DNA from 2 places in the Lysinibacillus sp. KU-BSD001 genome. Region 2 is predicted to be linked to the other one. Evidence: riboswitches for the same ligand, from Rfam matches in the RefSeq annotation. Region 2 holds a riboswitch; the other holds the start of a gene.
What was found. Region 2 has a riboswitch for cobalamin ahead of nikA (nickel ABC transporter substrate-binding protein). Riboswitches for the same ligand answer to the same signal wherever they lie in the genome.

Region 1 (16,711 bases), on a different contig from region 2:
GTTGTCATGAAAAATAGTTTAGGAGCAGGAAGAAAATATGGTATAGCTACGGCTTTAGGTATTGCAAGTGCATTAATTGTTCATATAACTTATACCCTTTTAGGTTTTACCATTATATTGGAAAAAATACCGGTTGTTTTTAATGTTATTAAACTTACTGGTGCTACTTATTTACTTTGGTTAGGCTGGCAAGGAATCCGATCACAAGCTCGCTTAGAGAATTCAAATGGTAAGAGCATAGACCGTTTATTGAAACAATCTGTTATACGATGCTTTCGTGAAGGTTTTTTATGTAATGTATTGAATCCTAAATCAGCACTATTCTTCCTAAGTATTTTTTCACAATTTATTGGACCAAACACTTCAAAGTGGATGGGGTGGATATATGGTGGAGAAATCATTGTGGCAGTGGGGCTTTGGTTTATTTTATTAGCTATACTTATTTCAAATAGTTTTTTTAGAAAAGTCTATCAACAGTACATGCATTGGTTTGACCGTGTTCTAGGTATCATTTTAATTATTTTTGCGGTTACTATTTGGATAACGGTGTTTTAAAGTTCAAAGTGGATGTAAGAATTGACGATGAGATTATCTACGGAGAAATAGGTCCCTTGAAAAGAAGGATAAAAATTCAGCTTAATTAACTAAACATGTTTCAGAATTTAAGTTTGTGAATGTATACAATTTAAAGTAACCGAGTGTATTAATTGAATAAGCTAAAGAAAAAAGCCGCTTCCTTACCTTATAGGAATTATAACACCGTCCTAAAATAGAACGGTGTTATCTAACCTGGCTATATTTTTGCTTAACACTCACATTGTTCAGTAGGTAGATTTGGAGACGTTAAAAGTGTAGTCGGGAAATTCATAGTCTTCCATGCAGCTATACCACCACTCAACTCTTTCACTTTATATCCATTTTCTAAAAGAATAAGGGCAGCTTTTGCAGCTGTATTGCACCATACATCCCAGCAATATAAAACGATAATTTTTTCTTTTGGAATTTCTGAAAGGTGATTCTCTAACTCAACTTGGGGTATTTCTACAGCCCCGTTGATTTTTTCTTTTTTTAGATGAGGCGGACCATTCCGAACATCTAGCAATACATACTCATCTGGATTTTGTTTACTCGCTTGCATATAATCCATTGGGCTAAAAGTAGACTCGATACGATTTTTAAAAAATTCAATTTGATTCATTTATGATTCCTCCTGATTTTTAAAAATTTTTATTAAAAGATCTTTTAATAAACGGGCTTCTTGGTCACTTAAAGGGGAGAGTATTTTCTTTTCAGATTGCTCTAACGTACTCCAACAGTCTTCTAAAATCTGTTTTCCTTTATCTGTAATGGTTAAGCAATAGGATCTTCTATCTTGCGGGTTTTTAGTTCTCGTTAAATATTTCAGTGCTTCCAAATGGTCAATAAAACTAACCATTGTTGTTCGATCAATTTTTAGTTCGTCTGCGATTTCCTTCTGGGAGGAATTTGGTTTTTCATCGATTTTAATAAGAACACCATATTGTTTCACGTTAATATCATAAGGTGTTAACTTTTGAGAAAACTCCATTTCAAACAGTTGCTCCACTTTTCCCGTAATAAATCCATAAGATTTAAAAATTCTACTCAATTATAGTCACCTCTTCATTTAATCATTATTTATGATAATCAGTATAACTGATTAATTTTCGAAAGGCAAATCGAAGGTAGCTTCAATTCTATTAAGCTAGAATTACAACTAATATTCATATAAATGAAGAAAAGAATGACATTTTTAATATTGAAGAATAAGTTTAGCTAAAATTGAGTGTGCTTCAGCAGAAGGGCTTTAAGTAGAACTGAAGTATTGTATAACGATTTTAGTTGTGGACATTTATGTAAAAATTCACTTGCTTTATCTGGTGGTTATTTAAGATAAAAAAATACTATTTATATACACGTAATATTCAGAATTTATTAAAACTATTGTGAATTATGATAGATTCTGTTACTGTAAGAATTACAAAAAAATATCATATTATTGGTGCAAATACTATTTTGTTATTTGCTTAAAAGGGAAGTCGGTGCAAATCCGACGCTGTCCCGCAACTGTAAATCGGAGTAACTCACAAATGCCACTGGGAAACTGGGAAGGCTGTGAGGCGCGTTGATGATGAGCCAGGAGACCTGCCAATAAATAGTAGAGCATTTACATAGAACCACGAGGATGGTTGTAGTGAGTAGGGCAAATATACCCTTTATTTCGCTATGACAATCTCCTTGGATTCAAGGAGATTTTTTTATTTGTCTTTATAAGCTGCGGGAACAAAGAGAGAAATAAAACCTTTGAAAGGAGCTTAGTGTGCAGAAAAAAGGAAAGATTCATTTTGGTTTTCTTGTGGCAATTTTGCTCATTGTTTTGATGATTTCCACAACAATAGCCGTTATCATTGGTTCTGTTTCTATTACACCTGGGACCGTTTGGCGGGTTATTTTATCGCATGTGCCGTGGAATGTATTGGGGATTGAAGCGGACTGGAGCCGATCACAAGAAATTATTATTTGGCAAATTCGGACACCCCGCGTGCTATTAGCGATGGTCGTCGGGGCAGGACTTGCGATTTCAGGTGCAGCGATTCAAGCACTTGTGCGGAACTCGATAGCGGATCCGTATATTTTAGGGATTTCATCTGGTGCTTCTGTTGGTGCTACAGCGGTAATTTTACTTGGGGCCTTTTCCTTTTTAGGGATGTATGCGCTATCATTTGCGGCCTTTATCGGGGCAACGGTTGCGGTTGTCATTGTCTTTTTATTATCAAGAGTCGGGGGACGGGTGTCTGTCATTCGTTTGTTATTAGCCGGGATTGCCGTGTCACTTGTGCTATCTGCCATGACCAACTTTATGCTCCTCATGTCTAAGGAAGAGGGCGGGATCAAAGCGGTAATGCACTGGATGATGGGCAGTTTAGCAGGTGCGAAGTGGAGTAACTTAATGCTGCCGATTATTGTATTTGTCGTTGTGTATGTAGTATTACGCATTCATGCGCGTCATTTGAACTTACTATTACTTGGAGAAGAATCGGCACTCACGTTAGGTGTGAACCTAGAGAAGTTTCGTTTATTACTCATTTTATTGGTCTCACTTTTAACAGGGGTGCTTGTTGCTGTCAGTGGTGCCATCGGATTTATTGGCTTAATTATCCCGCATGTTGTCCGCATGCTCGTTGGTTCCAATTATAAATTTGTTTTACCCATTAGCGCTTTACTCGGCGCCATTTTCCTCGTTTGGGCAGATGCATTAGCACGGATTATTATTGCGCCTGAGGAAATGCCGATTGGGATTATTACGGCATTATGCGGTTGTCCATTTTTCATTTGGATGCTGCGCAAACAAACCTACTCATTTGGGGAGGGTGAATAAATGGTATATGTGGCACAAAATCTTTCTTATGCCATCGGACAAGCAACAATTCTCCAGAATGTGTCTGTCCATGTGAAAGAGCGTGAATTGGTAGGGTTGATCGGCCCTAATGGTAGTGGCAAATCGACATTATTAAAAAATATGTATCGGATGCTACAGCCAAATGAAGGGCAAGTTTTTCTTTTTGGCGAGGACATGCTAACGAAACCAGCAAAAGCTGTCGCGAAACAGTTAGCGGTCGTCGGACAAGAAACACCTGTATTGTTTGAATTTACGGTGAGAGATTTAGTCGCGATGGGGCGTACACCGCATAAACGATTGATTGAACGAGATACCGTAGAGGACCGACAAATTGTAGAGCAATCGATGGAGCAAACAGGGATCGCCCATCTGAGTGAGCGCCATTTCAGCTCATTGTCAGGTGGGGAAAAGAAGCGCGTCATTGTGGCAAGAGCATTGGCACAGCAAGCGCAAGTGATGGTGCTAGATGAGCCAACGAATCATTTAGATATTCAGCATCAGCTGCAATTAATGGATTTAATTCGGAGTTTACCTATTACGATTATGGTGGCACTCCATGATTTAAATATTGCCGCTACGTATTGCGACAAAATTTATGTGATGAAAAAAGGGGAAGTTGTTGCTTATGGTACGCCGTTAGAGGTGCTGACACCAGCGCTTTTACGCGATGTTTTTGGCGTACATGCGGAAATCGGTATTCACCCGATTACGAAGAAGCCGCAATTATTTTATATACCTGAATCCATGTTATAGATCGTGAGGAAGCATACACTTCTTTCTATATAAATTAAAAATAAAGGGAGATTGACATGAAAAAATTGAAGAACATGTGGCTTGTGTTTATCACGGTTATGGCACTGAGCGTTTTAGGTGCTTGTAGCAATGAAGAAGGCAAGCAAGAAAAAGTAGAACCTGCACAAGCGGAAGAAACTGCCGTAACAATTGAAAATAATGACACAACACAAGTGTATGAGGAAGCACCGACAAAAGCGATTTCCTTAAACCAACACGTGACAGAAATTATGCTAGCGTTAGGCTTAGAGGATTCGATGGTTGGTACGGCTTATTTAGATGATGAAATTTACGAACCACTGCAAGAGGCGTATGCGAAAGTGCCTGTATTAGCAGAGCAATATCCAACGAAAGAGCAAGTGATTGATGCAGAGGCAGATTTTTTATATGCAGGCTGGAAAAGTGGCTTTAGTGAAAAAGGCATTGGAACAGTAGAGGAACTAAAGGCGTTAGGCATTCACACGTATTTACATACATCTTCAAGTATAAATAATCCAACATTAGAGGACATTTTCACCGATATTCGTAATATCGCAAAAATCTTCCGTGTAGAAGATCGCGGGGAAGCATTAATTGAACAAATGGCAAGTGATGTAGAGGCAGTTCGTGCAAAATTGCCTGAGCAAGCGGAGCCATTACGTGTACTTGTGTATGATAGTGGAGAGCAAGACGTGTTTACAGCAGCTCAAAACTTTATGAATGAGCTAGTGACAATTGCAGGAGGACAAAATGTTTTTGGTGATGTCGAGTCTGGTTGGACAACGGTATCAAAGGAAGATGCTGTTGAACGTGACCCACAAGTAATTGTCGTCATTGATTATGGTTCTACAACAGCGGAAGAAAAAATAGCGTTTTTAAAAAATGACCCAGCATTAAAAGAAATGGATGCGGTGTTAAATGAACGCTTTGTCATTTTACCATTATCAGCTGCATCAGAAGGTGTACGTGCAGCCGAAGCGATTAAAATTTTAGCAGAAGGCTTCTACCCAGAAAGCTTTTAATAAGTAGAGATAAGCTAGCGTTTTGCTAGCTTATTTTCATCTAGAGGGGGACGTACTATGGGGCGCAATGCATTTACTAAAAATGTGCCAGAGCATACATTTGCGACATTAAATAAGGAAAGTTCATATACACGCTTAGCGATTAGTCCAGGGGTGATTAATAAACATTACACACCTGCACAATTGCAAAAAATAGCGGAAATCGTAGGAGAAGATGGAGCGATTAAATATTCTGCTTCGTATTATTTACTTATATCTGTCCCTACAGAAAAACGATTAGAAATCTGTCAGCAGCTAGAGGATGTAGGGTTATATATTGCGCAACAAGGCGCGGTTGTAGACATGAAGGCATGTGACTTTTGTGATGGTGAAAAAATGGAAGCCGCAGCGATAACAGAAGCCCTGTATAAAACATTCGTTGGGCAAGCTGTACGGAATCGACTTCGACTGAATGTAAATGGCTGCGCCTCTGCATGCTATAACGCAATGTACGATGATATTGGACTTGTGTACCAGCAGGATAGCTTTGACGTGTATGTTGGAGCGATTCCCATGGGCAGGCATGCACAAGCTGGGAAATTATTTGCGAAAAATGTATCGGTAGAAAATATTGAAGCCTTCCTACAAGAAATGCTTCACATATATAATGAATTTGCTCGGGAGAATGAGCCATTTCATCGTTTTTTTAAGCGTACAAAAGCAGAAGCTTTTTGGGCAAATCTACGTGTAAGCCACATGGATTAATTATGCGATCGTTTTCGCTATTGAAACTTTTAGTGATCTCATCCGTATAGGTAAATATTGCTTTTTGTATAATGGGCATGGAAAAAGAGAAGGGGAGAGCGAGCGTGGTTACCTGGATTATTCTTGCTGAAATTGCATTTTGGATTGCCATTATAGCAGGGCTTATAGCGCGGTACATACTAAAGAAAGAACGATTAAGTATTATCTTCTTTTTACTAACGCCTATCATTGATTTCGCTTTATTCATGTTAACAGCAATCGATTTAAAAAACGGGCAAGCTGCTACCGCTGTGCATGGCATTGCGGCCATTTATATCGGTGTTTCCGTTGCATATGGGAAAACATTCATTGATTGGGCAGATGAAAAGTTCCGCATTTGGATAGTAAAGCAGCCGAATACGAAAGAACGGCTCGTTGGTAGAGCAAAAGGCGTTCATGAGGTAAAGCTATGGATGCGGCACATTGTGGCATATGCCGTCGGAGGCGTGTTGTTATGGGCGATGATTCAGTATATCGGGCAAGCAGGCGATACGACAACATTACAGCAAATGCTGAAGGTTTGGGGACTCGTTGTGCTAATTGATGGCGCGATTAGTATTTCTTATGTTGTATTGCCGGAGAGGAAATAATAGTTTAGGTGGAAACCGTAAAAGCGCGTAAAACTATTGGAAACCCGCGTAAAATACATCGGAAACCACGTAAATATGATGTCAATTCCGCTATATCAATATAATGACGGAAGCAAAAAAAGGGTGCGACAAAAGTCAACACCCTTACACGTATTTATTCTTTTATACTTGCCCGGCTTCTTCTTCAACCGCAGCTTCTGCTACTGTTGGAGCCATCACTGTAGCGAGTGTATAACCATCTTCTGTCACAATATCAAAGCCAACCTGCTCTCGAATATCGACAACTGCTATGGAACTACCAATAGCTAGGTGAGAGATATCGATTTCAATCGATTCAGGAATTTCCGCAGGCTTTACCTTCACTCTGATGTTTAAGTTTGGTTGCATTAAAATGCCACCTTCTTTAACCCCAATGGATTCGCCTGTTAATACAATTGGTACGTCTACTTCCAATTCCTCTGACATATTAATCGCTTGGAAATCAACGTGGGTAATAGTATTCTTTAATGCGCAACGCTGTACTTCACTAATAACAGCATTAACACTTTGCTCATCTACTGCTAGCTTAAAAATATTATTTAAGCCATTTGCTACAATCATTTTCGAAACCTTCTTTGCATCGACAAAGATCGGTGTCGTATCTGTTTGGTAGCCGTAGACAACTGCGGGTACACCGCCATTTTCTCGAATCTCGCGTAAAATTGAACGAGATCCTGCCTCACGCTTTGTCGCTTGTAAAACAATACTCATACTTCCTCAATTCCTTCCAATGTTATTTTTCGGCTGATTGTGTTAGAACAATCAATCGATTCAAGAATGCAACTCATCGTTTACACACTAAACCCGTACCTCAAATAAAAAGAAAACAACGCCAGTGAAATCTTACTGGAAAAAGAAGTGATAGTTTTTATTTTCTGCAAGCATTAAAGACACTACATCTACCATTATAGTTAATTTTTAGTATAAAGCAAATTTAATGTAAACTTTCTGTAAATGGGGATATCCACGAGCGATGTTTTTTAAGCGTCTTTGTTTTGTTATGGAGGGGAATTTATAAGCTAACGGTATTATGTCTAGATCGCGGTGTAAGTTACCACATAGCGGGCTAAGATGCATTTTTTAGAAAAATTTGTATGCTATAATTTTTAGTATAAGGGGGGAACGGTGAATGCGGGTGGAGTTGAAAATTGATGCGAAGTGTGAAGAACCGTATGTAGAAATTCATACTGCCAAGTTAACACCGAATATTCAAGCAGCCATTTCGCTGTTGCAAAGTGAAAATGACACGTATATATTGACGGCCCAGCATGACAATAAAACGTATATGATGGACCCTGAAACGATTGTTGTTATTTGTACGGAAGGTAGGGAACTGGTGCTGTATGATGTAGCTAAAACACGGTACATCGTCAATAAACCTTTATATGAACTGGAAGCGCAATTAGGGAAAGATTTTATTCGCATTTCAAAATCAGCCATTATTAATATCCGAAAAATTAAACATATTGAAGCAGCGTTTAACGGCACAATGGAAGTGGAGCTGGTGATGGGGATAAAAGAAGTCATTACAAGAAATTACCGGAAGAAATTTAAAGAGCGATTGGGGGTTTAACGTCCATGCATATGATGAAATATTTATTGTTTGGTATTAGTTGGGGTTGTACAGCTTTCGTGTGTATGAATGTTATTGGCTATGTAATCGGAGGCGAGACCTTTTTACAAGTATTAGCTGAAAACTTTCTGGGCCATGTATTTGGTTCTATTCTGGTAGGTATTAGTTGTGCGACAACATCGATTGTTTACAGTATCGAACGTTTAACATTTTTACAACAAACTTTCATCCATTTTAGTGTAGGATTAAGTACGTTTTTTATCGTTGCCTTTTCTTTGAAGTGGATTCCAGTATCATCGATCCCTTCTCTAATAGGCATCATCATCGGTAATATTTTGATATTCACATTCTTTTGGTTTTTATTCTATTTATACAACCGACATGAAGTGCGAAAAATGAATAAAAAAATCAGTGCATTTTCAAGCAGTGAGGAATAGATTGAGTGAAATAAGCAGGGTGGGATTTGATGAAGTATACAATACATGTATTTATTTTGTGTTTACTGTTCTTTGTTATTCAATACTACGTCCTTGACCAACATATTGAGAATGCGGCGATGGGTAGTGGTGCATTTTTAATTATATTGATTATAACGAAGAAAATTAACGAAATCAGTGAGTCAAAAAATGATTGTAACGATTAATATTCAAAAAGCAATTTCACCATAAAGTATTTTGAAATGGGGGAGTACATTGAAAAAGAGATGGCTTGTTTTCATAGCACTAGTAGTGATTGTTTTATGTTTGTTTACGTCACCTACAATTGCATTACGAACGCATTTATTTTTACTTGGGCATCCGATTATAGCGTTTGAAACAGAGTTTAAAAAAATTGATAGCTGGAATGATATTGGTGATAATGCACAACTGTATGAGCTAACGATACCACCATTTGAAACAGGTACTCAATCACACTTAGAAACCTTTTTAGTTAAGCAGTATGGGATTTTTTACATCCCTAAATTTTATGTGGATGTTTAAGGATAAAATTAGAACCGTTTTTATTTATGTTGATTACACACGAAAGTTATGTATAATTATTTCAAACGGAGAATTAATATACAAATAGTGTTTGAAAGAAGTTATGACTTTTGGATGTGTATTTGAAGTTTGTTTTAGTTGGTTTATCGATTGCTTTACCCGTTGGAGCAATCACGGTTGAAATGACGAAACAAGGTTTAAAAAACGGATTTTTTCACGGCTGGGCTGTAGGTTTGGGCGGTATGACGATTGATGTGTTACTCATATTGGCGCTCTATTTTGGACTAGCAAAAATTTTATCCTTGCCTTATGTTCAGCTCCCATTGTGGATTATTGGAGCCGGTTTTTTATTTATGTTAGCCTATGACTCTATTAAAAATGCCGATCAAGATATTACATTAGCGGGTGAAAAGGTGAATAAATCACTTTCGAAAACGTATCGAAATGGTTTATTTGTAGCCGTATCGCCAGGGAATTTAGTGTTTTGGATATCCGTATTTGGTGCGGTGTTAGCAGATTCCTATGTGACGAATGAATCGGTCGGTTTTATCATTGCAGCGATAGGGATTTTAACGGGCATTTTGTTACATGATGTAGGGTTATTAATGATTGTTTCGATTACGAGGAAAGTCATGAATCGTCAAATGATTAAATGGACCTCAATTATAGGAGGAATGTTATTATTCGGATTTGGCTGCTACTTCCTGTATGAATTTTACTTAGCTATTCAAGCGTATATTTGATTTTGAAGCTAGAGGATTTTTTGTAATCCTTTAGCTTTTTTATTTTTGAAACATTTGGGTAATTTTTCCGTATAGTATAGAGAGTCTATGAATGATGCAGGAGGTAATCATGAGAAATACATATCATCAACCGATTGATCCGGAACAATTTGGTACACATTTCTATCAAGGTGATTATGAAATGATTTATGACCAAGCGATTACGCCGTTTCGAGAATTAGTATCACTTGAACAATTTGTAGAGCTGGCGGCTTCATTTAATCAAGGGGTAGCTAGTTATCAGTTAGCTTATCGTATATCTATAGAAAGCTTGATACATTACGTTTGGTTAGATGATCAAAAAGTAAAGGCAATAGATGTCTTCTTTGATGAACAGTGGATTATTCATAGTCTTTCTGTGAAGCCTTATGTCACGTATCCAAGCAGTGATAAGCTATACACGCAAAATAGCTATTGTATGCCAGTAAAAGGGGAGTGGTTTGTTGTTTGGGGTGGAACAAACGAATTTATCAACTATCACTATGCTTATGAGAACCAACGCTATGCGTATGATTTAGTCCAAGTTCAAAATGGTGTCTCTTATAAAGATACACCGTTGCGAAATGAAAATTTCTATGCTTTTAATCAGCCAATATTTGCTCCAGCAGATGGAAAAGTCGTGAAAGTTTTGGACGGCCTAAAAGACAATGTGCCAGGTGAAATGGATTCTAGTAATCCTGCGGGGAATTATGTCATCATTGAACATAAGCATCAAGAATATAGTTTGCTTGCCCATTTGAAACAATCCTCTATTGTAGTGAACGAGGGAGACATGGTGAAGGAAGGGCAATGTATAGGGAGATGTGGCAATTCAGGAAATTCATCAGAAACCCATTTGCATTTTCACATAATGGATTGTGCTGATTTCACAAAAGCAAAATCTATTCGTATACGTTTTAAAGATGGAAAAGAACCGATTCAAGGGGATGTCGTTTGAATACCAAGGTATTGATGATAAGTAATCTTTTTCTTCTTCCCCCTCGTATTATTGCGCAATTTTTTTAATAGAAGTCCTTAAAGTTTGTACAACGAGAAATAGCAGTTTCCAAGTATACGGAAACTGCTGTTTTTAGTTATAGAGGAAATGCATCATACTTCCTCTTGAAAATAAATTTTATAAAACTTTCGATTAGTCGCTTCGTCATAGCCGACTTCAATAAGTTCACTCACTTGCTCGATATTACGTACATTCACTTGAATTTCAATATTGGAATCGAGTTTAATTTTACGTTTGTACGTTTTTTCGACCTTTTCCAGTGCGCTTTCAGAAATGATTGTTTCATAGGGCTTGACCATATTGACGATAATATCTTTTTGTACGGAATCTGTCTGTTCGAAAACGGTATCGATATAGTCACTTACTTCGAATTCTTCCTCGTTTCTAAAATAATCGAGTGTTTTGTTTAAAAGACCGAGTTTCTCGGTATTTGAAAAGCTATCTTCTTTTAAAATATATTTTTTACACTCTGTTAAGGCTAAATTCGTTTTATAATAATGTTCGTCCGCTGCTCTAATTTTTAAAAAGCGCTCTTGCCAGTACACGACGTCTTCTTTCTTTTTCGTTTTAATAAAGACAGCAGGTGGCTCATCTGCCCCCATATCGACAATGATGGCGATATTATTGATTTTCTTCACGTTGATGCCATCAATGCCATTGACGGTCATTTTGTTTTGCTCGTTTTTCACATCAAGGAATATTTCTTTTTCATCCACTTTTACAATCGCTAGCACTTTTTTTACATCCGTATGCCAAAAACAATGTTCGAACAACCCTACAAACAATTCGCCGTCTTTAATATTTGGGTGTTGAGACGCACTATGCAAATGGGTAGCGATGTGTTGCGATTGTTCAAGGAAACTAGTCGGAGAATCGAATATCGATTTGACATACGTATACACTTCATTTAATCCAAGGTTTGTTTCATGAAAAAATTCGTATTGTTGCTCCCAATCCATTTTATTGAACGCTAGTTGTGTAAAGGCTGCTTCTAGCATGACCTCTGGTTGAGAAAATGCCTCTTCCCCCAAAACAAGCGCATCACTTACAAAATGTACACTATATTGTGTTAATTTACTTTCACTTACATCTAGCATAGTTTTCCCCTCATTATTAGTTTTATAGAGACTATACCATATCATACTTTACGCTATATTTTCATGTGTTTTATTAAGTGAACGAGAACAAGTGTGAGGAGATTTTGTAAATTTAGAAATAAATACAAATGGCATCAATCGTTTTAATTATTGATGCCACTCTAATAGATAAATTTGTTGCTCATCTTTTTTCAATAGTGCGATAAAATAGTCGTAACCATCATTTTTTTCTTTGTAGAAGTAGTAGTCGCCAATTTTCACTTCAATAGGGTGAGCTTTAAAAGCATTTTTTACTTCTTCACTCGTAGATACCATTGAAGTAGTGGTTGTTACGAAATGAGCAATTTTTTTACTCGCTTCTTCTACATTTTCCGCAGTAAGAGCTACCATACCTGTGTCTTCAACATTCAGTTTTGTTTCTTTGTATTGTAAAATGTAAAACCATTCACCATCTCCGTTAAAACTAGAAGGAGACGCGACAATTTCCTGCAACTCATCTGGCTGAGGGAGATGAATACCCCATTTTTCTTTATAAAAATAAACGATGTTGAATGGATTGTTTGTCGATGTTGTAAACCAAATATAAAATCCACTGGTCAAAACAATGCAGCCTATCATAATCAACCATTTTTTCATCTAATCACCCCTCTGATATAAGACGAGGTGATTGTTTTTATGTTCCTATTTAAGGAATAATATGTATGTTATTGTGTTGGAGGGTTTTATTTTTTATTAAAATATTGGGTGAGCTAGTTTCAGGGGCTCTCAGGCCTATAAGCGTTACTTTCATCAATAAGCATCTTATTTCATATCATCCTTAATTTTCAATAATGAACTAAAATAGTGGGAAAAGCATTTTTTATTTACTCGTTTTCGTCATTCGTTCGTCTTAAGGAGAAAGAGGCACATTAGGAAGCAATCCGAGTGTATCGGGTTGCTTTTTTCAGAAGTAACATAAACTGAAAATGATTAAATGAACATCCCCCAATCGTAGAGTTGCTCCTGCGAATAAGATATAAAGGAAGGAATTTCGGAGGAGAGGGGGAATAAGATGGATAGAAAATTTCGGATTAAAGGGATGCTAAAAGAACATTACAACATACATGCAAGGCATATTGAGCAGCTGCCGGGTGGCTGGTCTGCGTTAGCTTACTTAATTACAGACTATCGTCAAAAGTATTTCTTAAAGGTGTATGATAAAAGAAGAGCTGCAGCTAAGCTGTGGATTGATGCAATCGATCGGTATATACCGTTAGTCGATTGGCTGCAACATCATACCGTATTAAAGCATCATCTCGCACAGTCGCTACTTACAAAAACGAAGCAACATTACTGTGAAGATAGAGAGTATGTATATTTACTGTCAGAGTTTGTAGAAGGTTATACAATTGGTGGGAATGTGTTGAATTTATATCAAGTGAATGAGTTAGCAAAAATACTCGGAACGCTTCATAGTAGTACGGCTCATGTGCCACCTAATTTAATCCAGCCCCAAACACAAGAAAATTTTAATACGGATTTTTGTGACGCCTTCTCCTCGTTTATCAAACATGATTTGACGTCCATACATGATAATGTATTACGAGTAGTGAGACCTTTCAAGCAAGAGTTGATGAGTAGTATTAATAGAATGAAGTACTTATCTAATAAGCTAAAACAAAAGTCATTACCATTTGTCCTTTGTCACGCTGATCCACACAATTGGAATATTATCCAAGGAAGAAATTTGATGTTGATTGATTGGGAATGTGTGACGATTGCGCCAAAGGAACAAGATTTAATTTTGCATATTACACCACCTTATGCAAGGCAGTTCATTATGGAATATAAAAAATATATGCCTTATCAGTCGCTGGATTTAGATGCCTTTGAGTTTTATTTTCTGAAAAGAAGACTCGGCGATATTTGGGAATGGATAAAGGATTTACGATATCAACAAAATATTAAATCGGAAGATACAGTACTAAAATTTCTGAAATTAAACATAGTTGATTGTACAAAAAGAGCACGATTTAGAGCCTTTTTGCAGCCACTTATTTAATAAGCCGCCCAAAAGTGAGTGAATCGCTCACTTTTGAGACAGCCTTATCGGTAGGTTATTGTGCTTGCATAATGGACTCTGAAATAATGAGGCCGTGTCTATTTTCGAGTAGTGTCCAATCTGTCACCTGTTCCTTCGAGAGATAGAGAAATTTCAACTGTTTTAATGCGACAAGTGGTTGGATAGAAGTGACGTTTGTTTCTCGAATATCTAAGTTCATCAGTCGGGTTAAATGCGCTACAGGTGATAAATCGGATACATTTGTATGGGCAATCTGTAGTACTTCAAGATGCGGCAAGTTTTGTACAAAATCAATGGAATCAATTGGATTTCCACTTAAAGATAGATTCGTTAATTTGCCTAAATTTTCGAATGATGTTGTATGGATATTTTGGATCGAGTTGTTCGCTGCAATGAAAATGCTTAAATTTTCAAGGTGTTGGATAGGTTCAATCGAAGTAACGGCATTGTTTGTAAGGTCTAAATGTTTTAAGGAAGAAAGTTGTTGTAACGGTGTTAAGTCTTGCACGTCATTATCGATAATGGCAAGTGATTCTACATTTTTTAAAGCACTTAGATGGTTGATTTTTTCTAAATTATTATTGATTAATGTTAGTCCTTTTAAGTGTGTCAAGGATGAAAAATCCAAATGATACAGTGGGGTATCTGTAATCGTTAAGTGTTGCAGTGTCGTTAATGAATGAATGCTTGATAGACTTTTTATTGGGATAGAGATAACAAGGCTTTTTAAATTGGTCATTGCTTGTAAGGCGACATGTAATGTTGGATCATCCTCATGAATCGTAAATTCAGTCATTCGTTCGAAATCATCATCTGAAAGTTCTTCGATACGAAGTCCCATTTGTTCACAAATCGTTTGTTTTAATTTTTCAGAAATGTCCAGCGTTAGTGGAGTCGTTGTACTAACGGGAGCTGTTAAGTTAGGGGTGTCATTTACAGCTTGTTCTTCACAGCCAACTAGTGGTAATAAAGCGAGCACCAGAAATCCGAATTTTTTCATTGGCATTTCCCCCTTAATTTGTGACGAGTGATTTAAAAAAATAGTGGCCATATTGAGATTTATCTTCTACAAATTCAAAAACATAAGAAGCATTGTATACACCTAAAAAGACTAACACTGTATGTTCTTCCAATTGATGTCCTCGATATTCAACATGATCGTAGTCAAAAGTATGGCTAAAAGGATGTTCATATCCGTTTTCCCTGTAATCCTTAAAGAAAAAAGTGATTTTCTGCATCAATTTGAACAGGTGGGTCGCTAATGATGCGAAACGATAAGTTTAATGTTTCGCTTAAACGTTGTTGGACATCGTTGTCTAAGCTGTCAGGAGTAAATGTTTCTTGTATGGGACGAGGCTACGGTTCATTCGATGCACTAAAACGTCCAACAAATACACCAACAGCAAAACACAACAATAATATGCCCACAAAGCGACTGTTTTTTACCATCCAATAAATCCTCCGCTACGATACATTTTCCACTATACTATGAAGTATGAATGAATACATTTAGTAAACAACTGATGAAAGAAAGATTGTTTACTTATGGCATTTGGATGGGAGTGTACATATACTACTGCTTTACGCTAAAATGGAAGTATAGGTTAGATGGAGGCAGTGTATAAAGTGGAAGCAAAAAAGATCGAAATAGCATGTGAATCATGTGGGCATCAAGTTGAAATTGATTTTAATGAGGCGCAATTTTCATCGCAAATTGCCATCATCAACGGCAAAAAGAAGGAAAGCCGAACATTTTTTCAGCCGTGTCCACATTGCGGACAATTAAATACCGTTACAAGTGAAAATAAGGAAGAGTGGGGCAAGCGAAAAGGACCAAATGTGAAGGCGTTTATGTTTTCAGGGTTTTTATCGTGCTTTGGGATCATCGCGTTATCCATTCTTTTAGCATACTTTGCATTTAAAGGGCTAGGAATAGTTTTCGATTGGATTTTTTAAGAAAGGGGCCGTCTGAAAAGACATTTTGAGACGGAACCTTTCGACGAGGATGGTGGCATTTTGATGTGACCACTGCAGGAGCAATATTTCTTAATGGATAATTATTAAGAAGTAAAGGGGTGTCTGGAAATTTTTTACTTTCCGGATACCCCCTTTCATTTGCATACAAATGGAACTTACATGATTTGTAAAACGTTTATCGTATGAAAGGGGTGGTCATGCTGAAGCGTTTGTTTTTATTGTGGAGAATGATTTTTGCACTTTTACTCGGAGGTTTTATTTATTATGTGTTTTTTGATTGGAGTCGCTTTAAAGATGAACTTATTGAAACGTCCACGTCACCTAATGGGATATACACGGTAACTCTTTATCGCTCGAATGGCCATGCGACAACACCCATTATGCTACTAGGCGAATTACAATTCAACGATGCCATTAGACGCTCAAAGAAAATCTATTGGGCAAAAGGAGAATCGGTAAAAATCGAATGGTTAGAAGAGAATATTGTAAAAATTAACGGAACCGTTCTGAACGTACCGAAAGAACGCTATGATTTTCGCTCAGACTTATAAATAATGGCATTTCTACTTTAGAGAACATGCACGTATTTTACTGTGTGTTTGAAACTTTTGGTTCAGTTA
Region 2 (16,711 bases):
TTTTCGCGAAATAATTGCATAATCGTTGTACATAATACAGATTTTCCACTGCCACTTTCCCCGATAATACCGACTACCTTTCCTTTCGGTATAGAGAAGCTGATGTTGTGCAGCACATGCTTTTCGACATGACCATTTCGCAATGTAACATTTAAATTTTCAACGGCTAACATGTTCAGCCCTCCTATGTCGTTTTCGGATCGAGTACGTCTCGTAGTGCATCCCCAAAAGCATTAAAAATAAGGACCGTAATCGAAATCATTATCCCCGGAATGAGCATCAATTCGGGCTTTGTCAGTAAGTATGTCTTACTTTCGCTAATCATCATGCCCCATTCAGCAGTTGGTGCTGTCACACCTAGCCCTAAGAAGGACAATTCCGAGATCATTAAAATGGTTGAGCCTAATCCAATGAATTTCAGCAAGAGCATTTGTGGGAAGACGAACGGTAAAATATGTCGCACAACAATCTTCCATTTCGATACACCGCAAATACGGGCATACGTGACATAATCTGTTTCCTTTAAACTCACGACCATATTACGAATAATGCGCGCAAAGCCGACCCATGTGACCAGTACAATCGCAATGAGTAAATTTTTCATGCCAGCACCTAATGCCCCGACAATGACTAACGCAAAAATAAAATTCGGAATAGCCAGCAAAATATCACAAATCCGCATAAGAAGCATATCTAGCCAGCCCCCTATAAAGCCCGCCGTTAACCCAACGACCATACTAATCACAAGTGTTGCCACTAACACAACAAAAGCAATGGATAGGGAAACCCGAGCCCCCTCGATTAGCCGTGACAATACACAGCGCCCTAAATGATCGGTGCCTAATGGATACTGCGCTGAAAAGCCTTGCAACTTCATGGCTATATTCGGTGCATGTGGATCATTTGGCATTAACCACGGCGCAAAAATCGCTACTAAAAATAAAACGCCTACTAAAAAACTACTCATATAAAGTGCCCATTTTTTGTTCACGAAGCATCCTCCTTTATACGAATACGCGGATCAATCCACGCACACACCAAATCAGCCATAAAATTAATCACGATATAGAAGAAACCAATGATAAAAATAAATGCCTGTAAAACGTAATAATCACGCGCTATGATCGCTTCTACAATAAAACGACCCATACCTGGGATCGTAAAAACAATCTCGACAATTGCTGCTCCGCCTAGCAGTACACCGATCGTCATGGCGAGTGACGTAATTAATGGTGTGAGCGTCCCTTTAAAAATATGACGACGAATAATAATATGCTCTGGTACTCCACGCGCTCGCGCAAATGTCACAAATGGCTGATCCATTTGCTCAATCATGCTCGTCCGAATCATGCGTACATAATACGGGACAACCCCTAGCGCCAGCGTTAAAGCAGGTAAGATCATCGTATCTACTGTTCCCCAGCCCATTAACGGTAATAAATCGAGCTTTAATGCCACCGTATAAACTAACACAAAGGCTAACCAAAAGCTCGGCATCGAAGCAATCGAGAAAATCGTTAAGCGCGTCATGCGGTCAAACCAAGAATCGCGCTTGACAGCACTGATGATTCCAATTGGTACACATAGCAACAAAATAAAAAGAAAGGCAACAACCGCTAGCTGCATCGTCACACTAAAACGGCTAAATAGTTCTTCACTTACCGCATTATTCGTCATAAAGGATGTCCCAAAATTAAACTGAATAGCACCTGATAGCCATTGTACGTACTGCGTGAACATAGGCTGATTTAGCCCATGTTCCTCACGTACTTGTTCCATCGCCTCTTCGGTTACAGGCAATTGATTAGCTTGAAAATATGCCTCTATTGGATCAACGGGCATCACACGTACTAAGAAGAAGGCAATGATTGTGATCCCCCATAGCGCTAGCACCATGCTCAGTAGACGTTTCGTTAAAAATTGCCCCATCTCATCACTTCATTTCATACAAATTGATTGGTACTTCGTATTGTTGTGGGGAGAATGTAATCGTTTCGAATACATCGTTCGCCACTAAATAATTTTGACGATATGAAATGGGCATGAAAATCGCTTCACTTTGAATCGTTTGAATAATACTTTCGTACAGCGCGTGACGCTGTGCTTCATCGGTTGAACGAATCACACGTGTAATATCATCTGTTAACTTTTCATTTGACTCGATACCCGCTTTCGCATAAAAACCGATTTGTTTTTCACCTGTCATTGTACGCAGGTACATATGCGGATCATAAGGCGCTCCCCATGTATCATTGAACATGAGATTATATTCGCCTTCTTTTGAACGCATATAGACTGTTTGACTTTCTTCCCCCATTAAATTGACTTCCACACCAATCTCTTTCCATATACCTTGCAAATATTCAAAGATGGCCTTATGCACTTGCTCACTGCTGTTATAAGGAACGGTCAGTGTCAGCGTTTCACCATTCTTGACTCGTATACCTGTCTTTTCATCCATTACCCAGCCTGCTTCATCCAAAATAGCAGCCGCTTTTTGTACGTCATAAGCATATGATTCTACTTCAATATCACTATAAGGGAAGCCTGGTGCAAATAATGAACGTGCTTCTTGCTCTAAACCGTTTAATACGTGCTCCACAATCGTTTGTCGATCAATTGCATGCTGTAATGCAATACGCACGGCCTTGTCTTGTGTCACGCCGTATGTTGTATTGAAAGATAAAATACGTGTCGATAAAGGCTCTGACACTTTTGTGACGTACTGATTATTTTGCTGTAATGTTGCAAATTCAGCTGGTACAAGCTGCCCACTACCAAAAATTAAATCGATATCCCCTTTTTCTAAGGCCATCATACGTGCTTGCGAATCGGCAATCACTTTTACTACTACTTTTTCAATCGACGGCTTTTTGCCCCAATAGTTTTCATTACGTGTAAATTCTGCATAACGATCTTGCTCATACGCAGTTAAAATCCATGGACCTGTACCGATTGCTTTTTCAATCCCATCTGCCGTACTACCACTTTTCGGGAATCCCGCGTCCCCTAGCATACGAAGCGGACGAATAAGTGATAACTCTTGTAGGAATGGATAATACGCCTCTTTCAAATGAATTTTTACCGTTGTGTTATCCACTACTTCTACTTGGTCAATAACAGTCACTACCTCTAACCAGCTATGTGCTGCACTATTTGCGATAACGGTATCAAAATTACGTTTTACATTTTCACCTGTGAGCAATGAACCATCGGAATATTGCACACCTTCACGTAGCTTGAATGTATAGATCTTCCCATCTGGTGACATGTCCCATGATTCCGCTAATCCTGGTGAAATCGTACCATCGTTTTCATACACCACTAACGGATCATACAACATTGCTTGGGCAAACATTTCATTTGGCGAGTATAAATGTGGATTCACTTCCCCAATATCCTTTGGCCAAGACATCACTAGTGTATTACTCGATTCCTTTGCAGATGTAGCTGTTGTTTGCTCATCATTACCACATGCTGTTAACAGCATCAATATCATCACTGATATAAATAAAATATAAATACGCTTCACTGTTATTCCTCCTATTTTCTAGAAAATGATTCTTATTATCATCCTGATTGATAAGTCATTTCACCGTATAGTAAACATCGTGTTTATGTATCCTTGTCATTTCTTGACTGAAAATGAAGTGAGAAATAATATCATTTTTCATAAATACTATTCCTTATCAATTGCTAAAATCACTACATACTTTCTCAGCGATTTACCTTTATCCCCTCCTTGCTTAAATTATGAATCCACTAAAACAGTAATGATTACTATTATCAATTAAATTATACACTTTTCATTTAAAATAACAATCTTCTTTTTCATTAACAAAAAAGCGCATAAAAAAATACACTTCCTAAGAGAAAGTGCATGGGTGCATAAGTAAATAAGCAAATTGAACATTTGCTTTACTTCGCACCTATCCTCGTAGGTTGAATCGGGCTTAATTTTTGGCAGGTTTCCTGGCTTATCATCAATGCTCCTCACACCTTCCCGTTATAAACAGTGGCTTCTATGTGATTTGCTCCGAATTACAGTTGCGGGACAGCGACGGACTTTCACCGTACTTCCCTTTTAAGCTAATTTGCATTAGCACCAAAAATCATTCAGTTTTATCGTTATGGAACAGTTTAACAAGAACAGGGGGAAATTTCTAGTTTATTTTGTTTGAAATTTCAAACAAAAGTATAAAAATAAAACAAAATAGCCCAGACAAATTGGGCTATGAATAGTTCGCTAATATGGATTTTTTTGATAAAAATAATTTGGTTTATGAATAATATTAGGAATCGGCTGATGGAAAATATGTGTCGTAGCCGGTGATATAGGTGGGATTAACCACGTCCAGTTGCCAGTGACATCACGATTGGATTTTCCTTCCTGTTCTTGAAACAGCTTAAATTGCTGTGCTGCTGTATGATGGTCGACAATGCTGACACCTGCCTCCTTAAAGGAATGCAGTACCGCAATGTTCAATTCTACTAAAGCGCGGTCCTTCCATAATGAACTATTTGTCTCACGCTTCAGCCCTATTACATCTGCTACCTTTGGCAAACAATTATAACGATTCGTATCTGCCAAATTGCGTGCGCCAATCTCTGTACCCATATACCAACCATTAAACGGCGCGGCCTCAAAATCAATGCCACCACAATTAAAACGCATACTCGAAATAATCGGCACCGCATACCATTTTAATTGTAGCTCTTGAAAGGCAGGATACTCAGGATGTGTAATGTCTACTTCCAGTACATACGATTTTGGAATCTCAAACCACTTAGGCTGTTTACCATCTACCTGAATGACGAGTGGTAACACATCGAATGGTGTGCCCTCCCCCTGCCAACCAAGCTTCATACATTGTCTTGTGAAAGTAACCGAATCTGGATCACCAACAATGCCCTTCGTCGTTTCATACCCTGCGTAGCGGATAAGCTGGTGATTCCAAACGCGTACCCTCTTTGATGCAAACACTGTAATAGCAGGGCGGATTTTCCCTTCGTTTGTTGCATAATCAATATGTCTCAATAATGCGTGAAAAATATCTTCCTCATTTTGTAGACTGCGCTCATCAAATACATGCAGTGACTGCCAAAAAAGACGCCCGATACATTTATTACTATTTCGCCAAGCAACGCGCGCACCAAATTCTAATTCATCAAAAGTCGGTTCATAGCTACCGATTACTTGGATTTCGGCTACACGCTGCTGTAACCATACTTCGGTCATTTCTTTTTCTTGTTTATATTTATTTAAAAACTCGATTACTTCTTGTCGTTCACGTTCATTTTTTAATAATAAGTTCATCTGCTGACGCCTCCATTGCCTTCATTTTAGAAGAAGGCATATCCTGATGACAATGAATGTAGACAATCACAAAACATGTATTTTTCATATATGACTAATAATAGACAAAAACAAGCGGACAAGTTTTCTCACACTAAATCATCCTTTATCATTTATGATGAAGCAAACAAGGATGAGCCTCTTGATTGAAAAGATTGGACAGGCGAAACATTCATATCAAGTCCAACGAGTATTCATTGTATTAAGTTTATGAGTCACTATGTATGAAAACATCGTGCGTGTCCTTATGGAAAAAGACTATTCTCTTAATGAAAACAGATGACATCGATCTTTATTTAATCGCTAAAGTCTTAATTGGTACTACAGTAACAAATACCAAACTAGCCATGTTACAACTATTTAGCAGTATAACTTCTATAAAGCAATTTTAAATATGCAACATACATAGACATATTATTTTTCAAAAACCATGCAGCTATACCGCCTAGAAAACTAGTGTTTCTCCCAACTTTAAAATTTTTAAATTCTCCATATCAAGCCTCTTGTTATGCCACTTAGCTACTAAACGATCCAGTGCTTCTTTGGGCGTGTCATCTGCAAGACGAAAAGAATCGTAATGCATCGGAATAAAGAGATCCGCTTTTAAATCCTGGTATCCCTGTACCGCTTGTTCTGGTGTGAGATGTTGCGATTCCATAAACCATTCCGGTTCATAGGACCCAATTGGCATTAAGACGCAATCCACCTTAAATTGCCTTCCAATTTGTTTAAAACCATTATGATAGCCAGAATCACCAACAAAATAAATATTAGCTTTGTCCCCTTCAATCATCCACCCGCCCCACAAGGATTTATTTAAATCATTCAGGTTTCTTCGTGACCAATGAAGGGAGGGGATAAAAGAAATTTTTAATCCCTTGTGAAACATCGAATCCCACCAAGAGAATTCTTTCGTATTATTTAGCCCTTTTCTTAAAAAGGTGATTTTTAATCCTTTCGGAACTAAAAATAGTGGATTGCCCTTTAACTTAATTAAGGTACGAAAGTCAAGATGATCATAATGATTATGTGAAATTAGAACAATATCAATGTCCGGAATATGTTCAATCGGCACGCCGGGTTTAGTTAACCTTTTTTCAAACCCTAGTCTTGATGCCCACACAGGGTCGGACAGTATATTTAACCCCTTCATTTGAATTAAAAAGGTTGCATGACCAATCCAAGTCACAGCAGTTACCTGACGATTACTTCCAATAAATTCTGTGTCCACTTTTTCAATATGTGGGACCTGAAACGAAAGATCTTTCTTTTTCAGGAATCTTTCAACTCGCCATTTTAGTAAATCTTTAAATGAAACTTTCTCCACGGCATAAAATTCTTTTTCTTTCAACATTGGTTCCCCTTTCATACTTTATGGTAAGACAAATAAAAGGCTGTCAGGACAGCCTTTTATTCTCAGTTTGAATTATGATATTATAGTTTAAACAACTCTCGAATTAACATTTAATGTAATAAATAAAATAATATATACAATAATGAAAATGGGAGTTAAAAATGGCATTAAACTATTTCCAATTACTGTATTGGCTTCGTATCTCTCTAAAATTTGATCGCCGACATAAACTTCTACATTTGAATTCTTTATAATTCCATCTTTAATCTTATCCACAATTGCAAGGCTGTCATTATATACATTTTCATCCACTTTGATAACGGGTATATCTCCTGCATCATTGACAAAGCGATTAATTATAAGTGGGTTCACATCAGGCATTTAAACTAGATTTCACGAAAAAACATTTACCATTTCAGGTTTGTAATTCCATAAAATAGACCCATTATATTATCGTTGGGTAATTTCATCTTTAACGACAAAAAAATATACTAATATAGCAGTACAACAGCATCTAAAATAATACTTCTACACAATAAACACTAACAAAAATTACATAAAAAGTAAATTTATAAAGCTGATTATTTATTCAAAAATGCAATAACATTGGTGGATTGAAACGTACTTCAAACAAGTGAAAGGCTACCTCGACTTTCAAGTTACTTAAGCTCACCGTGAACGCGCATTCATCGCTATTAATTATTTGTGTAATGCCCCTACTTATTTTATTGACGTATTACACCGGGTTGCTTTTTTAACTGTCTTTCATTATATGAGCATCAACCAATTCATAAAAAAGAACGTATCAAATGCAAAATCCCACTGAAAGGCTTATTGTCTTTTCAGTAGGACTCTCTTCATCAACTTAAAATAACAAATCAGGAACTTTCAAAGCATGTTTTACTCATTCTCCATCCCAACTACTTTTCACTTCACTCATCAAAAATTCTACAAACTCATCATCTCTTACTAACCATGCTTTTTCGTATCTTTTTAAATGCTGTTCTGCTTCATCAAAGCCGGTGAAGGCTTGTTCCATTTTTGTTTTATTTTTTTCGATAGCCCAGTTGCTTTCATCGATTGGATAAAGTAAAAAAATATCCTCGTTTCGATTTTTATATAATGAACCGAACGAAGCGTATTTTAAGTTATAGCGATTTCGCTTCGCATCTTCTGGAATCGCTTCTAGATGAAATATGCCTGTGACAAATTGCTGATACGCTTCATCATTAAGTGTACAGCCTGCTGCTTTTTGATGTCCCCCACCGCCGTATTTACCGGCGATTTCCGATACATCTACATGATCATGCATCGTACGGAAGGCGATGCGTTTACTCCCTATATTGACGATTGCAATATAATCTAGATGGGCATGCTCTTTGCTTAGTTCATTTCCTAGCTCTGAATGATACGATTCCGCATACACAATTCCAGCAAAGTACCCATCTACCTCACTCTGTACAATTTCTCTCTTTTTGCGACGGATATAGCGCTCTATCCGATCTTCTTCCATATTCAATAATTTCTTTTCAAATTCATCAAAATCAAAGTGTTCCTTTGTTCGCAACCGTTCAATCATCGTTTCCTCAAATTCATCAATCGATACTAAAAAGAATAATGAATTAAGCAGATGTGCTTGATGGTTGTCGTTTTTCTCCCATTCCCACGTATCATATTGTCTTACTAACTCTACAAATTCTGTTATTACGTCTGTTGCTTCTAAATGTTGATGCTTGACCAGATAGTCATAAAATAAGGAAGTCGCTGATGTTAATTGCCCTTCATTATCTTCTACTATGACATATCCCCAGCCGTATTCATTCAAGTGCAAAGCAGTCTTATGATGATCAAGCAATTGAATATTCCCTTTTTCCCCATACGCTTCACTTAATCGTTTCTCATTTTCTTCATTTGGCGATAAATCCGTAATAAATAAAAACGTATGCGGATGTTCTTTTTCTAAGTAAAATTCAATTTCTCGGTCAAGTGATGAGATCGAATTGTAGCGTACCTTTACTTGCTTCCCAAAAGCAAGCTTCGCTAAAATACCACAGCTCACCCCGTCTAAATCGTTATGGGATAATAATTTATACATAAGCTTCACCTCCACACGTAGTATGGTTGAAAAGCGTAGAATCATTATTCATTTTTACAAATCGAACAAGCGCTATAGAAAGCTAGGACGTTCTATAGACATTATTTATTTAGTATAAAAATAGTGTAGCTGCTTATAATTGAGGACATTTAAAATGGCTATGTCTGCTTGCTTCCCTTCCTCAAATACACCCTTTGTTTAACGTATGGAGCAGGTTTTTGAATTATATAATCCAGCCATTTATACTTTAATGTAATACAGTTTATGGAAGGGGATATGGATATGGGACGTTTAGACAATCAAGTGGCGATTGTTACAGGTGGGGCAAATGGTATTGGAAAAGCAATTGCTACACGTTATGCACAAGAAGGAGCAAAGATTGCCATTGCAGATTTTAATGAAGAAGCATTACATAATGCGGTAGAAAATTTTAAACAGGAAGGCTATGAGGCATTTGGTGTCCGTGTGAATGTAGCCGTGGAAGAAGATGTCCAGCGTATGGTGGATGACACAATCGCTCATTTTGGCCGTGTGGATATTTTAGTCAACTGCGCTGGGGTACTCGATCATATACAAGCGGCTCATAATGTAGAAGATGCTGTTTGGAACCGTGTCATGGACATTAATGTTGGTGGCGTGATGCGCGGTATGCGTAAAGTATTACCGTTATTTACAGCGCAAGGTCGCGGCGTGATTGTTAACTTAGCATCGATTGCAGGTTTAACAGGCGGTCGCGGCGGTCTAACGTATACAGCAGCAAAACACGCCGTAGCCGGTATGACAAAAAATGTGGCTTCTCACTATGGTGCACAAGGCGTACGCTGTAACGCCATCGGACCAGCTCAAGTGGAAACTGGTTTAACACAATCCATGGAAGGCTATGATATGTTCGGGCTGCAGCAATCTACGCGGGGTGTTCAATTAATGAATCGTGCTGCTCAACCAGAAGAAATTGCGAATATCGCGTTATTTTTAGCAAGCGATGAATCTTCTTATATTAATGGTGTTGTACTCGCCGCTGATGCGGGTTGGAGCGCTTATTAACGTAAATCCGGAAAAAGTGTATGCTTTTTCCGGATTTTTTTAGGGGTACCTGGTACTTCCCTGGTACTTCCCTAGTACTTCCCTGGCACCCCCCTGGTACAAAGATGGCACCAACTACTATTATTTCTCTACTACCGCCACATTCACTTCGCCGACAAGGGTGTTACTAATTGTACAGCCGCGTTCAATTACTTTTAACAGCTTCTTTTTATAGGCTTCTTCCAATGATGAAGGGAATACAACATCCACATGAAAATCCGTAAAGCGGTTTTCGACACCTGCTTGTTTGGATGCACGTACATCAATCTCTACTTCATTTAAATTCGCTTTTATACCGTCTCGCTCTAATACTTTTTCAAGTGTAATCGAAAGGCAAAGTGCAACAGCCCCTTCCAGTAATTCTTTTGGGGATAATCCTTGCTGATCCGGTGCTTTACTACCGTTTAGTTGCACACCACTTGCGTTGGCAATTTCATTTGTTCCTTCGTTCCATATTAATTTGACCATTGTTTTTCCTCCTCTGCATAATGGCAGGCTACTTTATGTTGTGGGCGAATTTCACGTAATGCGGGCACTTCCTGACGGCATCGCTCTGTCGCAAACGGACAACGTGTGTGAAACACGCAGCCGGACGGCGGGTTTAACGGAGATGGAATTTCTCCCTTCAACACAATACGCTCCTGTTTTTTTCCGGTTGGGACGGCGGAGAACAACGCCTTTGTATAAGGATGAAGTGTTTCAGTAAATAAATCATCTGTACAAGCTTCCTCTACGATTGTCCCTAAATACATAATGCCGATCCGATGTGAAATATAGCGCACAACACTAATATCATGTGTAATAAACAACATCGTTAATTGCATGTCTCGTTGTAATGCTTTTAAAATATTTAAAATTTGTGATTGAATCGATACATCCAGAGCAGATACGGGCTCATCACAAATCATTACTTTCGGATTCATAATGAGGGCACGTGCAATGCTTAAGCGTTGACGTTGCCCACCAGAAAATTCATGTGGATAGCGATAATAATGCTCCTTTTGCAATCCGACAATGTCTAAAATGCGAAACACTTTCTCTACTCGTTCTTCCTTATCTCCTAGCCCGTGAATAATCAGTGGCTCCTCTAATATTTGACCAATGCGCTTTCTTGGATTGAGTGAAGAAAATGGGTCTTGAAATACTAATTGCAACTCTTTTCGGAACTTACGCATTTCACTTTTTGAAAGCTTTACTAAGTCTTTTCCTTCATACAATACTTCCCCTGCTGTTGCCGAGGTTAAGCCTAAAATGGTGCGCCCCGTTGTGCTTTTACCTGACCCAGATTCACCTACTAACCCATATGTTTCGCCTTCATAAAGCGTAAGTGAAACGTCTTTGACCGCATGAACCGTTTGTTTCACACCACCTAATTTACCGAACGGACCGTACACAGGGAACTGCTTTTGTAATGACTTTACTTCGATTAATGGCTTTTTTGTCATTATGCCCAGCCTCCTTTTTCGGTATCGTATAACCAGCATTGAACACGTTGTTGATCAGCCATTTCAATGACTGGCGGTGCACTTTCACGACATAAATCCGTTGCAAACGGACAACGTGTTGAGAAGCTACAGCCTTTTGGTACGTTTGTCAGTGGCGGCACTGTTCCTTCAATGACCTGAAGCGGTGCATGACGATCCCCATCTAATTCAGGCTTTGATTTTAATAATCCTTGTGTATAAGGATGTAACGGATTAGCAAATAGCTGCTCTGTTGTCGCTTCCTCAATAATTTGTCCTAAATACATGACCTTTACGCTTTGGCAAATTTCGGCGACGACACCTAAATCATGTGTAATGAATAGCACGCCCATCCCTAATTCTTTATTTAACTCCACGATTAAATCTAAAATCTGGGCTTGGATCGTGACATCTAATGCCGTTGTTGGTTCATCTGCAATTAACAACTTTGGACGACAGGCAAGCGCCATCGCAATCATCACACGCTGCTGCATACCGCCTGATAATTCATGCGGGTATTCATCAATACGGCGCTCTGGTGACGGGATGCCTGTTAAACGCAGTAAATCAATCGCTTTTTCTCGTGCTTCTTTTTTAGATAATTGTTGGTGGAGGCGTAATACTTCTACAATTTGATTGCCGATGGAATAAACGGGATTCAATGATGTTAACGGGTCTTGGAAAATGATTGAAATATCATTCCCACGAATAGAACGTAGCTTTTTTAACGGCATCGACAATAGATCTTCTCCTTCAAAATAAACCGCGCCATCGTACTCTACCGGATCTGTGTGCTCTAATAAGCGAATGAGCGACTGCGACATGACACTTTTTCCGCAGCCAGATTCGCCGACAATCCCGATAATTTCTCCCTTTTCCACTGTAAAATTCACACCACGTACAGCTGTCACAAGGCCACGGTCAGTATGAAAATGCGTTTGTAAATTTTCAACCTTTAATAACGTCATATTATTGGCCTCCCTTGACTGCTTGACGACGCTTACGTTTACGTGATGGAATGTTTTTCGTCCGAGGATCTAAGAAATCACGTAGTCCATCCCCTAATAAATTGAGCGATAATACAGCTAATACAATAAATACGCCTGGTACAATGACCATCCACCATGCTTTAAAGATCACAAGCTTACCTGCTTGTAAAATGTTACCCCAGCTCGGCTCCGGTGCTGGAATCCCTGCGCCTAAAAAGCTTAAAGCGGCTTCCGAAATAATTGCTTCGGCAAATACAAATGTCGCTTGCACAAGCAGTGGCGATAGTGTATTCGGCATAATATGTAGCCAAATAATGCGCGTGTTACTTGCCCCTTGTGCATGCATCGCTTCAATATACGTTTGCTCTTTTATCACGAGTGCCGATGAACGGACAACCCTTGCGATATTTGGCGTAAATACAACGACTAAGGCAATCACGACATTAATCGCGGATGCGCCTAATGCAGCCATTAACGTAATCGCAAGTAAAATACCAGGAATGGCGATAAGCCCGTCACAAATACGCATTAATACGTGGTCAAGCCACTTATAATAACTCGCATATAAGCCGATAATTAGACCAAATAAGGATGATAAAAAAGCGACAATTAAACCAACCAGTAATGATACACGTGCACCATACACGATTCGTGTAAATAAATCGCGCCCAAATTCATCCGTACCGAACCAATTGGCCGCGCTTGGCTCTAATAATCGACTCGTTACTTTCATTTCATATGGATCTGCCGTTGTAAAATAAGGGCCAATCAGTGCAAGCAATAAGAGAACGATAAAAATAAACCCGCCTACAAGCAACCCTTTATTGCTCGTGAATTTCTTCCAATTCAAGGCACGTTGTTCTTTTTTAAACGCTTTGGATAGCTCCACCATTTGTTGTTTTGAATACGTAGTCATCTTTCTCACCTCATCACTTGCGATCTAAGCGTACACGCGGATCTACAACACCATAGAGTAAATCAATTAATAGGTTAATAAATACATAGAGGATTGTCACCATTAACACAACCCCTTGAATCACGGTATAATCGCGGCGTGTAATCGAATTAATAATTAATTGCCCCAGTCCTGGAATGTTAAAAATCGTTTCGACAACGACCGCACCGGTTACAAGTGTCCCAAATGTTTGCCCGATAACTGTTAAAATGGGTAAAAAAGCATTGCGGAAAGCATGCTTCAGTAATACATTCCATTCTTTTAATCCTTTTGCACGTGCTGTTTTAATATAATTTAAGTTTAATACATCGAGCATCGATGAACGTGTCATCCGTGTAATCAAGGCTGCTTGAATCGTTCCAAGTGAAATGGCTGGTAGCACTAAATACTTTAAATGCTCGATAAGCCCTTCTGATAAAGGTTCATACCCCGCAATCGGCAACCATTGTAATTTCACACCAACGACTAACATTAATAATAAGCCTAATAAAAAGCTCGGCACAGCCATCCCCAGTAGCGAGACACTCATTAATGTCGTATCGGTGAATGACCCTCGTTTATACGCAGCAATTACCCCAAACGGAATCGCTAATACGAGCGCAATCACTTGGGCAAAAATCGCCAATGATAAGGTGGGCCCGATATGCTCTTGAATCGCCTCTGTTACAGGCTGCTTCATAAAAATAGAACTACCTAAATCACCTTGAAAGACACCACCGACCCATGAGATATACTGCTCATGTAACGGACGATTATAGCCTAGCTCTTCATTTAACTGTTCGATTTGTGCAGGTGTCGCTTCCATGCCTAAAATCGTGGCAGCTGGATCCCCTGGTGTAATATGAATAATGATAAAAATCACGACCGATACAACAAATAAAACAGGAATGGTAGAAAGTAGTCGTTTTACTATATACGCTAACATTGAATCTCCTCACATTTAAAAAGGTAGAAAAGGAGAGCTAATAATCGCTCCCCTCATCATTCATTTATTATTCTGGTACTTTCGCGTTCCATACAACTGGTGCTTCAAATAGCTCGAACCCTTCAATATCCTTATTGACTGCTACGACACCGTTATAGTGACCTAACACTGTTGATGTTGCGTTTTCATACATATATTGTTGTACTTTTTCCCATTCTGCACGTGCTTCTTCCGGTGTTGCTGCACTGCGAATAGCGGCTAAACCGTTCGCTATATTGTCATCTTTTAAACCAGCCCAATCAGGTGTTACCGCTAATAATTGTGGTGGTGTAATTTGATATCCTGTACTTGCTAAAAACATATCCCACTTGCTTGTATCGCCTTTTGTTTCAAGGAATGTTGGGAAGTCGTAGTTATCCACACGCACATTCATACCAAGTTGGCGTAATTGCTCTTGAATGACTAATGTACCTGTATACATTTCGTTGTAATCTTTCGTTGTTAATAGCACGATTTCTTCGCCGTTATAACCAGCCTCTTCAAGTAATTTCTTCGCTTTTTCAGCATTCGCTTGATTGTAATATTCTGCACCAGCCTCTGTTGTCCATTGTGTTTGACCCTCACTTAAGTAGCTTGGTGATAATGAATATAACTCTGGCTTCGCAAAAGCAGCTAACATAATTTCTTCATTATTTAATGCCGCTAAAATAGCTTCACGCACCTTTTTATCAGCTAGTACGCCTTCTGTTGTATTAAAGAATGCTGTTAACGTACCACCTGGGAACGTCTGTAATTCCACGTTCGGATCGACATCTAATTGGTCATAGTTTTCAATTGGAATACTATCTGCCACGTCGTATTGACCTGTTTGCACACCTGCAATACGTGTCGCATGGTCCGTGACGAAATGATATGTCAGTTTTTCTGTTGGTGCCGAAATTTTACCTGTAAAACCACTTGGCTCACCCGCATTGTCAACCGCTACATAGTCTTCGAATTTTGCTAATTGAATGTATTGATCTTGCTTCCATTCTACAAATTTGTATGGCCCTGTACCGATATATTCAGAGAAGCCTTCTGCTGTTGCCGTATCCACGATTTCTTTTGGCATAATCGATGGGAATTGTGCTTGAGAAGCCATTAAAACCAATACATCAGATGTCGCCTGTTGCACATCGAGTTGGACTGTATATGGGTCTACTTCCGAGAAGTTTGCTCCTTGTAATAATGATTTCGCACGAGATGATGTCACTAACCAACGATTCATCGAAGCGACCACATCTTCTGCCACCATTTCCTCACCGTTATGGAATTTTACCCCTTCACGTAGCTTAATTGTGTATGTTTTACCATCTTCACTTACTTCATACGATGCCGCTAATACAGGTACTGGATTATAGTTTGCATCTAATTGGAATAATTGTTGATAAATATTTCCTGCGATATCCAGTGCTACCGCTGATACAGTTTGTGCTGTATCTAATGTTGGTGGTTGTGCTGTAATCGCAATATTTAATTCATCTTTATAAACAATATCTTCTTGTGATTGCTCTGTGTCATTTGTCTTTTCTGTTGTGGATTCGCCACCACATGCCGCTAAGCTAAGTGCTAAAAGAGCCGCTGCTAAAGGCGCTTGCCATTTTCGTAATTTCATATAATAAATCCCCCTCTTTAATCCCTACAACTTTAATACGTTTTAATGAAATTAGTTTACTCATTTATTCCAACCAAGTCAATAAGAATTATTCTGAAAATGAAGAATTCGTCACAGTATGTGGAATACGCTAATTTCCGTTCCGACTAACTCGCCTTCACTTCAATCAACTAGCCAGTTCCTTTTAGTAATCTCCTATTTAAAAAATCACGCTTATTATGTACTAAATTATTGATATTATCCACATATCGGATTTAAAGGGGTTCTTAAAATGGTTTTTAATTACATATACCGTTTCTTTACGTACAATTGAACTAAGGATATTTCAATATTTAACCAATTAACAAACATTCTAGTTCAGGAGGAAGTCACTTTGTTGAAAATTTTACGGATCATATTTTCCATCGTTACACTTGCATTAGCGGCGTATGGATTGATAACAAAAAATTTCGAGTTTCAAGCATATATGATTTTATTTTTAGGCTTAACTATGTTCGTAATGAGCATCCAAGAATTCCAAAAGCGAGAAAAATTCACTAGCGGGTTATTGTTCATAGCCTTCTTGTTTTCGCTATTTGTAGCGATTAAAAGTTTTCTATTGTGATAAGAGGTGAAATGATATGAACGAAAAAGAAACACCAAACGAAAGAAGAGAACGTTTACGACAAAGTGAATTACAAAAAAATCCTACTGGTTCCCTAAACGATGGATTGAATAGAGCCAGCAATGGAAGCTTACCTGATGTAACAGGCGGTATGGGGTGGAAAGGTACAGGGATATTAATTGTCGTTTTATTCTTCGGTTACATTGTATACAAACTGATTTCGTAAATCCTGC

Region 1: it holds a riboswitch for cobalamin, as region 2 does, so the genes downstream of both, AAGS61_RS09075 (FecCD family ABC transporter permease) here and nikA (nickel ABC transporter substrate-binding protein) in region 2, are expected to answer to the same signal.

What each region holds. Positions count from the first base shown of each region.
Region 1 covers NZ_JBDQZI010000005.1:8,187-24,897, forward strand. The annotation lists gene AAGS61_RS09060 (LysE family translocator) at 1-555, shown strand, start outside; gene AAGS61_RS09065 (rhodanese-like domain-containing protein) at 806-1,198, opposite strand; gene AAGS61_RS09070 (MarR family winged helix-turn-helix transcriptional regulator) at 1,199-1,627, opposite strand; cobalamin riboswitch at 2,002-2,185, shown strand; gene AAGS61_RS09075 (FecCD family ABC transporter permease) at 2,399-3,397, shown strand; gene AAGS61_RS09080 (ABC transporter ATP-binding protein) at 3,398-4,171, shown strand; gene AAGS61_RS09085 (ABC transporter substrate-binding protein) at 4,228-5,211, shown strand; gene AAGS61_RS09090 (precorrin-3B methylase) at 5,269-5,955, shown strand; gene AAGS61_RS09095 (hypothetical protein) at 6,060-6,584, shown strand; gene AAGS61_RS09100 (50S ribosomal protein L25/general stress protein Ctc) at 6,747-7,334, opposite strand; gene AAGS61_RS09105 (LytTR family DNA-binding domain-containing protein) at 7,753-8,196, shown strand; gene AAGS61_RS09110 (DUF3021 domain-containing protein) at 8,202-8,633, shown strand; gene AAGS61_RS09115 (hypothetical protein) at 8,663-8,839, shown strand; gene AAGS61_RS09120 (hypothetical protein) at 8,889-9,176, shown strand; gene AAGS61_RS09125 (LysE family transporter) at 9,287-9,919, shown strand; gene AAGS61_RS09130 (M23 family metallopeptidase) at 10,029-10,895, shown strand; gene AAGS61_RS09135 (hypothetical protein) at 11,048-12,052, opposite strand; gene AAGS61_RS09140 (hypothetical protein) at 12,200-12,688, opposite strand; gene AAGS61_RS09145 (aminoglycoside phosphotransferase family protein) at 13,104-14,093, shown strand; gene AAGS61_RS09150 (leucine-rich repeat domain-containing protein) at 14,149-15,114, opposite strand; gene AAGS61_RS09155 (hypothetical protein) at 15,376-15,570, shown strand; gene AAGS61_RS09160 (redox protein) at 15,741-16,070, shown strand; gene AAGS61_RS09165 (DUF5412 family protein) at 16,289-16,642, shown strand.
Region 2 covers NZ_JBDQZI010000009.1:116,891-133,601, reverse strand. The annotation lists gene AAGS61_RS14000 (ABC transporter ATP-binding protein) at 1-173, opposite strand, end outside; gene AAGS61_RS13995 (ABC transporter permease) at 185-991, opposite strand; gene nikB (nickel ABC transporter permease) at 988-1,929, opposite strand; gene nikA (nickel ABC transporter substrate-binding protein) at 1,934-3,532, opposite strand; cobalamin riboswitch at 3,946-4,125, opposite strand; gene AAGS61_RS13980 (nitric oxide synthase oxygenase) at 4,247-5,317, opposite strand; gene AAGS61_RS13975 (MBL fold metallo-hydrolase) at 5,802-6,707, opposite strand; gene AAGS61_RS13970 (hypothetical protein) at 6,798-7,091, opposite strand; gene AAGS61_RS13965 (DHH family phosphoesterase) at 7,615-8,805, opposite strand; gene AAGS61_RS13960 (SDR family NAD(P)-dependent oxidoreductase) at 9,088-9,849, shown strand; gene AAGS61_RS13955 (OsmC family protein) at 9,970-10,356, opposite strand; gene AAGS61_RS13950 (ABC transporter ATP-binding protein) at 10,344-11,333, opposite strand; gene AAGS61_RS13945 (ABC transporter ATP-binding protein) at 11,333-12,319, opposite strand; gene AAGS61_RS13940 (ABC transporter permease) at 12,321-13,256, opposite strand; gene AAGS61_RS13935 (ABC transporter permease) at 13,270-14,220, opposite strand; gene AAGS61_RS13930 (ABC transporter substrate-binding protein) at 14,288-15,874, opposite strand; gene AAGS61_RS13925 (DUF3953 domain-containing protein) at 16,341-16,478, shown strand; gene AAGS61_RS13920 (DUF6366 family protein) at 16,495-16,704, shown strand.